2 regions of the Subdoligranulum sp. APC924/74 genome follow, and region 2 is predicted to be linked to the other one. Evidence: predicted binding sites of a transcription regulator. Region 2 holds the regulator's gene; the other holds the start of a gene.
What was found. The regulator Rex, encoded in region 2, represses fermentation and respiration genes when NADH is low (regulators of the CRP and FNR family bind a similar motif). The targets are predictions, from matches to a motif close to ATTGTTAANNNNTTAACAAT.
Positions count from the first base shown of each region.

Region 1: a site for Rex is predicted at 1,991-2,010, ahead of C4885_RS02615 (butyryl-CoA:acetate CoA-transferase). Genes of this name have one in related genera too.

Region 1 is NZ_PSQF01000004.1:28,339-32,637, forward strand. It holds gene C4885_RS02605 (acetyl-CoA C-acetyltransferase) at 1-1,063, opposite strand, end outside; gene coaD (pantetheine-phosphate adenylyltransferase) at 1,163-1,651, opposite strand; gene C4885_RS02615 (butyryl-CoA:acetate CoA-transferase) at 2,221-3,567, shown strand; ZMP/ZTP riboswitch at 3,647-3,737, shown strand; gene C4885_RS02620 (formate--tetrahydrofolate ligase) at 3,791-4,299, shown strand, end outside.
Region 2 is NZ_PSQF01000007.1:4,685-8,983, reverse strand. It holds gene C4885_RS03755 (ABC transporter substrate-binding protein) at 1-749, opposite strand, end outside; gene C4885_RS03750 (hypothetical protein) at 1,220-1,399, shown strand; gene C4885_RS03745 (thymidine kinase) at 1,614-2,228, opposite strand; gene C4885_RS03740 (redox-sensing transcriptional repressor Rex) at 2,361-3,008, opposite strand; gene C4885_RS03735 (ClpP family protease) at 3,336-3,998, shown strand.

The sequences.
Region 1 (4,299 bases), on a different contig from region 2:
CGCCGTTGACGTTCAGCTTTGCCTGGTCAAAGTGCAGAGCCTGGCCGACTGCAACAGACTGTGCAGCGAATGCTTCGTTGGCTTCGATGAGGTCCATATCATCAACAGTCAGGCCGGTCTTTGCCATAACCTTCTTGGTTGCGGCGATGGGGCCCAGACCCATGACTTCCGGCTCAACACCAGCCAGTGCACCGGCAACCCAGGTAGCCAGAGGCTCAACACCCAGCTCCTTGGCCTTTTCTTCGCTCATGATAACCAGAGCAGCTGCGCCATCGTTGATGGCGGAGGAGTTTGCAGCGGTAACGATACCATCCTTCTTGAAGCAGGGCTTCAGCTTGCCCAGAACTTCCATGGAGCTCATGCGGGGGCCTTCATCGGTATCAAACACGGTGTCACCCTTCTTGCCCTTGATGACAACGGGAACGATCTCATCCTTGAAAGCGCCGTCAGCGATAGCCTTGGCTGCCTTCTCCTGAGAATGGTAAGAGAACTCATCCAGCATCTCACGGGTGATGGGGCTGTAGCCGTACTTCTTCTGGTAGGTTTCGTTGGTGCAGACATTCTCGGCGGTCATGCCCATGTGCATGTTGCAGCCGGTTGCATCCCACAGAGCATCGTTGACCATGGTGTCCACCAGCTCGCTCTTGCCCATGGGGTAGCCCATGCGGTAGCCGTAACGGCCCTTCATCATAGCGAACGGAGCCATATCCATGTTTTCCATACCACCTGCAACAACGATGTCAGCATCGCCTGCTTCGATCATCTGGGCAGCCATGTTCACACAGTTCAGGCCAGAGCCGCAGACAACGTTGACGGTGACAGCGGGGGTCTCGATGGGCAGGCCGGCTTTCAGAGAAGCCTGGCGTGCAACGTTCTGGCCCAGACCAGCCTGGATAACACAGCCCATGTAAACGTGGTCAACCTGCTCCGGCTTGACATTGGCGCGGTTCAGGGCTTCCTTGATGACGATGGAGCCCAGCTCTACAGCAGGAACATTGGCCAGGGTGCCGCCGAACTTGCCGATAGCAGTACGGCATGCGGATGCGATAACGATTTTCTTCATAAGAAACAGCCTCCTAAAAATATGAATCTTATTTAGACGGTTGGGAATCCTTTGTATCTTTACAGGCCTTAGCGACCCGACAAAGCACGTTTTTGGGGGTCAAACTTTACCCTCACGGATTTTTTTCTTCAGGGCAGCTTCCACATTGGGGGTAACGAACTTGGAAACATCGTGGTTGTAATGGGCAGCCTCCCGCACAATGGTGGAGGAAAGGTAGCTCCATTTCAGGGACGTTGACAGAAACACGGTTTCGATTCCCGGGTAGAGCGCGTGATTGGTGTGCGCCAGCTGGATCTCGTTTTCAAAATCCGTTACGGCGCGCAGCCCCCGCACCATTACGGTGGCGTGCTGCTGTTGGGCAAAGTTGACTGTCAGGCCGTCAAAGCTCATCACCTTGACATTGGGGATATCCTTGCAGCATTCCCGCAGCATCTCTTCCCTTTCCTTCACGGTAAACAACGGGGTTTTGGCGCTGTTGTTTAGCACGGCAACGATCAGGGTATCAAACATGCGGGAACTGCGTTTGATAATATCCAGGTGGCCGCGTGTAACGGGGTCAAAGCTGCCGGGATACATTGCAATGGGCATAATCTTTAGTTCCTCTGCAGTGCCAAAGCTGTTAAAAATCTAACAGTCCTGGACGGAAATAAAAGCACCATGCGCGCCGCGCGTTTAATGGGCGGGCCTTAACCCCCGCCGCAGACCGTACCGCCTGCCTGGTGCTGCAAGTGAACTCCGGCTCCTATTTCAGGGATCCGTTTGGCTCACACTTATAGTTTTACACTTTTGTTAAGCTTTTGTCAATGGCTTATCTGTTAAAAATCCGACATAAGTTTCTGGACTGTTTCAGTGGAATGTACAAAATCCACCCGATTTGCACGTTTTGGGGGCAAAAAATGAACTTTATTGGTTGACAAGCGTCAATATAATGTTAAAATAATATCAATGGTTGTGGTGCTGTGCCGCCATTCTTCCGGCGGGGCCCCCCCGCTGCGGGCAGCGCGCCACGCCACCGGGCGGCTGATTTTCAGGCATCCGCACTGTGAGTACCGCCAGAGCAGCGTACCGCCCCATAAACATTATATAAATAGGTAAGCAAATCCGCAAAGATTGCATAAGCAGTTTTTGCGGAATAAACAAAGGAGCTGTTTGTAGAAATGGATTTTAACACTGTTTATGCACAGAAACTGACAACGGCCGACCGCGTTGCCGCTTTGGTCAAGGATGACGATTGGGTCGATTACGGCTGGGCCATCGGCACCCCTGTCAGCTTTGACGCTGCTTTGGCCAAGCGCCTGCCGGAGCTGCACGGGATTAAATTCCGCGGCGGCATCCTGTGCCATGTGCCGGAAATCTTCAAGATTGAAAATCAGGCAGAGCACTTCTGCTGGAACAGCTGGCATATGGGCGGCATTGAGCGCAAGGCCGTTGCCGCCGGTTACGCTTACTATTCTCCCCTGCGCTACTCCGAGCTGCCGCGCTACTACCGCGAAAGCCCCGACCCGCTGAACATTGCGGTGTTTGTGGTTGCCCCCATGGATAGCCACGGCTACTTCAACCTCGGCCCCTGCGCCAGCCATCTGGCCGATGCTGCCCGCAAGGCCGACAAGGTGTTTGTGGAAGTGAACAAGAACATGCCGGTCTGCCTGGGCGGCTACGACAACTGCCTGCACATTTCCCAGGTTGACGGCATTATCGAGGGTGACAACCCGCCGATCGACCAGCTGGGCGGCGGCGGTGCCCCCACCGAAGTTGACCAGGCTGTTGCCCGCCTGGTGGTGGACCGCATCCCCAACGGCGCCTGCCTGCAGCTTGGCATCGGCGGCATGCCCAACGCCATCGGCGCCATGATTGCCGAGAGCGACCTGAAAGATTTGGGCGTACATACCGAGATGTATGTGGACTCTTTTGTAGATATGGCAAAGGCCGGCCGCATTACCGGCCGCTGCAAGAACATTGACAACGGCCGCCAGGTCTATGCATTCGGTGCCGGCACCCAAAAGATGTACGACTACCTGGATAACAATCCGGAGTGTATGTCTGTACCCGTTGATTACACCAACGATGTGCGGGTGATCAGCAGCCTGGATAACTTTATCTCCATCAACAACGCCATTGACGTTGACCTGTATGGCCAGGTGAACGCCGAAAGCAGCGGCACCCGTGCCATTTCCGGTGCAGGCGGCCAGCTGGACTTTGTGCTGGGTGCCTATCTTTCCAAGGGTGGCAAGAGCTTCATCTGCCTGTCCTCCACCTTCTTTAACAAAAAGACCGGCCAAAACGAAAGCCGCATCCGTCCCACGCTGCACCCCGGCAGTGTTGTGACCGATACCCGCGCCAACACCGATTATCTGGTGACCGAGTACGGCGTTGCCCGCCTGAAGGGCCTGACCGCCTGGGAGCGTGCCGAAGCCCTGATCAACATTGCCCACCCAGATTTCCGTGAGCAGCTGATTGCCGACGCCGAAAAGATGGGCCTGTGGCGCAAGAGCAGCAAGCGCTGATCCGTTGTTTTTTATTCTGCTTGTATCCGCCAAAAATTGGCTTGACAAACTGTGTGCCGGTGTGATACAGTAACAATAGCGCAGGGCCGCTGACTGACGGAATCTGGTGGGTATGACCACCGGGGAAGCGGGCTATTCCCTGCATTAAGCCGACCGTCTGGGCTGCATACACTGATGTATGGTGTACGCAGCCCTTTATTTTTTGTAAACGGAGGAATGCCACATGCTGAGCGACATTGTAATTGCACAGGCAGCCAAAATGCTGCCCATTGCCAAAGTAGCTGAAAAACTGGGCCTTACGGACGAGGACCTGATTCCTTATGGCCGTTACAAAGCCAAGATCAACCACAAGCTGATCCACAGTGACCGCCCAGACGGCAAGCTGATCCTGATGACTGCCATCAGCCCCACCCCTGCTGGCGAGGGCAAAACCACCACCAGTGTTGGCCTGGCGGACGCCCTGAACGCCATGGGTAAAAAGACGATGCTCTGCCTGCGTGAGCCCTCCCTTGGGCCCGTGTTCGGTGTAAAGGGCGGTGCTGCGGGCGGCGGTTACGCCCAGGTTGTGCCCATGGAAGATATCAACCTGCACTTTACCGGCGATATTCACGCCATTGGCACCGCAAACAACCTGTTGGCTGCCATGATCGACAACTCTATCCAGCAGGGCAACCCGCTGAACATTGACCCCCGCCGCATCGCCTGGAAGCGCTGCATGGACATGAATGACCG
Region 2 (4,299 bases):
ACGGTGTAGTTCAGGGTGCTGTCGGTAACCCAAGGCTCGCCGTACTTGCTTTCCAGGTAGAAGGTCATCATGATCATGCGGTCCAGCGGGCCGGCAGCCAGCGGATAGTAGTCATCGCCCAGCTTTTCCTGGAAGGTCTTGGCGGCGTCCAGCAGCTCCTGCTCAGTAGTGGGGTAGTGGTCCAGGCCAGCCTTCTTGAAGGTTGCCATGTTCCAGTAGTAAATACGGCCGGCCATAGCGACGGGAACAGCCTGCAGGGAATTAGCCACAGTGCAGGCATCCAGAGCGTTAGAGGGGAACTGGGTCAGATCCAGCACATCGGAGTAATCGTTCAGGTTAACGAAGCTCTGACCCTTGCCGGAGTACTGGAACAGCCAGTTCCAGTTGACCTGCATCACGTCGGCAGCGGTGCCGGCAGCCAGGGCAGTGGACTGAGCTTCCTCCCAGCCGTTCCACGGGCCGTAAGTACACTCAACGGTGATGTTGGGGTATTTTTCAGTGAATGCCTTGCAGGCAGCCTCGTATGCAGCCTGGCGGGCATCGCCGCCCCACCAGCTGATGGTCAGGGTGATGGGATCGGTGGTGTTGACGGTGTGAGCCTCGGTAGCAGCCTCGGTAGAGGTGGAAGCAGCTTCAGAAGAAGCGGCCTCGGAAGAAGCTGCGGTGCTGTTGGCAGCGGAGCCGCCGCAGCCTGCCAGCAGGCCAGCAGCCATAACGCTGGCCATTGCAAGGGCGATTGCCTTTTTCATTGTTTTAGTCCTCCTAAAAATGTTCCTATAACGAGCGGCCTGACAACTGACCGCTTCATTCAACGCTATTATAATAACAAATTGTGAACATCAAAAAAATATCCAAAATAGTGTGCAAATTATAAAAACAAACAAATATTGCTTTAATTAAATGGGCAAAAAATCAGCTCATGTCAAAACATACGAACTAAGAAAAAACAATTTGTACATAGTGCTGAAACGGCTTGACCCTGCATCTAACAAAAATTACGGCAAAATCTTGCATAAAGTGAGGCGATTTGTGCGTATTTGTATATGCTACAAACGGTTACAACGAAATTATAGGGGAAAACGTGTAAAATGCTGAATGAATCACAGAAAACAAACGCACAAATTCGGTAACGCAAAAAATGTACGCAAGCGCACTTCTTTTGCGCATTCGTGCAAAATTTGCAATGGGAAGAAATACAGTATGCTAAAAAATATTCGCGATGGCAAAATATGTGCGAAAAATGGAATGGAAATTGCTGCACATAAAACATATCTTGTATATGCGGCCTTTTGGTGCTCTGAAAATTGTGCCGCAAAGTGTTGGAAACAAAAATGGCACAAAAGCGGTGCTGCAAGGCTGGGCAGCGGCTTTTGTGCCATATATGTTGTCATTTACTTAAGGCAATACCGCATAATTCTAAGTGCCGATACGGCGAGCGAGGTACGGCAGATGCTAAGCCAAAAGCGCAGATAATACTGGATGTCTTATCGAGCATTTTGGCAACGCAGATGCCGTGCCGCAGCTGCCGAAGCGGTGCTTAAGCCGCAAGGCGGGAATTGTGCGGTGTTGCCTTATATAAAAGGGCGGAACACAGATTGAAATAAAAGAATGGATCACTGGTGCGCGGGGTGGCGTTTCAGGAAAGCGCGGTATTCCCGGTACCAGCACTGGGGGCAAAGGCTCTGATACTCTACAGCATCCACTGTGTCAATCGCAACCTGGGCGCCCTCAAACACGAACTCGCCGTTTACCTTGCGGCCGTTGCAGGTGGCTTTGCGGCCGCAGGCACAGATGGTTTTCATCTCCTCGATGGTATGGGCCAGCTCCAGAAGGCGGGTGGAACCGGGAAAGCCGCGGTTCATAAAGTCCGCCCGCAGCCCATAGCAGATGACCGGAATGTTCAGGTCCACCGTGACCAAAAACAGCTGCTCGGCCTGCGCCGGGGTAAAGAACTGGCTTTCGTCACACAGCACACAGGCAGGGGCGCTGCCATGGGCGGCAGTATCGGCCCGGACGATATCCAGGATGTCCATGTCCGGGCTGACCAGCACATCCACCTTGTGGCTGACCCCCAGGCGGGAAACAATATGATCGCCGCCTTTGGTGTCCACGCTGGCTTTCAGAATCAGCACCCGCATGCCGCGTTCGTTATAATTGAAAGCAACCTGCAAAAGCGCCGTGGTTTTGCCGCTGTTCATTGCGCCGTAACGGTAATATAGCTTTGCCATGTTTGGCTCCTTATTAAAATAAAGTAAAAAACAGCATGAAAATCGGGGTGTACCACAGGATCCTGCACCCATGCCAGGGCAGGCGCTGGGGTACACCCCGCCGGAAACAGTCACGTGCTGTGTGCCCGGCTTTTATTCATCATGGCTGCGCAGCCGGTAGCCAAGGCTCATCAGGCTGTCGCCCAAATGGACGTTTTCCACTGTGACCTGCGGATAAACGACCGAAAGATCATAGTGGCTGAAGTTCCAGAAGCCCTGAATACCCAGCCGGACCAGCTCGTCCGAAAGGTCCATGGCGCTCTGGCGCGGCACGCACAGCACGGCGACCACCGGCTTGTGCGCCGCACAGAAGCTTTCCAGCTCGGACAGCGGGCGGATGGTTACGCCGCTGATCTCCTTGCCCTCCAGGGCGGGGTTGATATCAAACGCGGCAATCAGCTTGTAGCCGTTGGTATCGCGGCTGATAAAGCTGGAGACCGCCGTGCCCAGGCGGCCGGCGCCGATCAGCACGGTAGGCAGCAGCTCGCCGTTGCCAAACAGCAGTTTGCCAATCTCGGTAAGCAGCACATCCACCTTGTAGCCGATGCCCTGCTGGCCAAAACCGCCAAAACAGTTGAAATCCTGCCGCACCTGGCTGGCGGTGGTGCCCATCATGCGGGCCAGCTCGCTGGAAGAAATTTTATCACGCCCATCTGCCTGCAGGTTGCTCAAGTAGCGGTAATATTTGGGCAGCCGCTTGATCACGGGTAACGATGCTTTGTTTTGCATTGTTGATGACATAAAGACTAATCTCCCGTTCTCCGGGCAGGGGTAAAGGGAACGCCCTGCCTCTTGTGTGATTCCGATGTAAATTCTAGTAAAAGTATAATCAATCTTGTGCCGATTGTCAATTTTTTATCTAAGTTTTTCCGCGCTTTTTTTGCCCAGTCGCGCCCCTCTGTGCATAAAAAAGCGTACCAGCGGGGCATACTGTCAGGGTATAGCCGGGTTTTGCACTGCCCGGCGCACCGATTTTGTCGGAAGGAAAGGACCCCCGCCATGCCAAACCGTACCCCAAAACAACAGCCCGCCCCCCATGCTGCCAAGGTCGCCAAGGATGTGGAGCGCATGCGGCTGGAACATGACCTGATCACGGACAGCGGCATTGTGCCTGCCACCAAGGGCCGCCATGCCATTTATTGCCTGACGGTGATCGGCACCATTGAGGGCCACAGCCTGGCCCCCGATAACCAGAAAAGCACCAAGTATGAGCATGTGATCCCCCAGCTGGTGGATATTGAGGAGGACCCCGCCATTGAGGGGCTGTTGGTCATCCTGAATACCGTGGGCGGCGATGTGGAAGCCGGGCTCGCTTTGGCGGAGCTGATCTCCGGCGTCAGCAAGCCCAGCGCAACACTGGTGCTGGGCGGCGGGCATTCCATCGGCATCCCGCTGGCGGTTTCGGCCCGCAAAAGCTTTATTGTGCCCACCGCCACCATGACGGTGCATCCGGTGCGCCACTCCGGCATGGTGCTGGGGGTGCCCCAGACCCTGCGCTATTTTGAGCAGATGCAGGAGCGCATCGTCAGCTTTGTGGCGGGGCATTCCGGCATCAGCGCCAAGCGCTTTACCCAGCTGATGCACAATACCGGGGAGCTGGTGATGGATATGGGTACCGTGCTGGGCGGGGAACAGGCTGTGGAAGAGGGGCTGATCGATGCCATCGGCAACCTGGGCGATGCGCTGCGCTACCTGTATGCCGAAATCGACGCCGGGAAAACCGGATATTGAGGGGGCGCTGCCCGCCGGTGGGCGGAAAGGCTTTGATGAAAATAGAAAGAGAAAGGGGTTTTACAAGCGGGCGTTTTCATGCTACAATATACCTTATGCTATAAGGGGCAGTATGCCCCTGCCCAAAACAGCACGGCACAGCCGCCGTGGCGGATGGCAGATAAAATCACTGCGCGGAAAGTCTCTTTATGCGGGGCCGCCGGATGCTGTTTAATGGCCGCCCGCTGCCAGATAAAAGGCGAACGAACTTTCGTTCAAAACGGGGGCAGGGCCCGCCGCGCCAAAGCAAATCAACAATGGC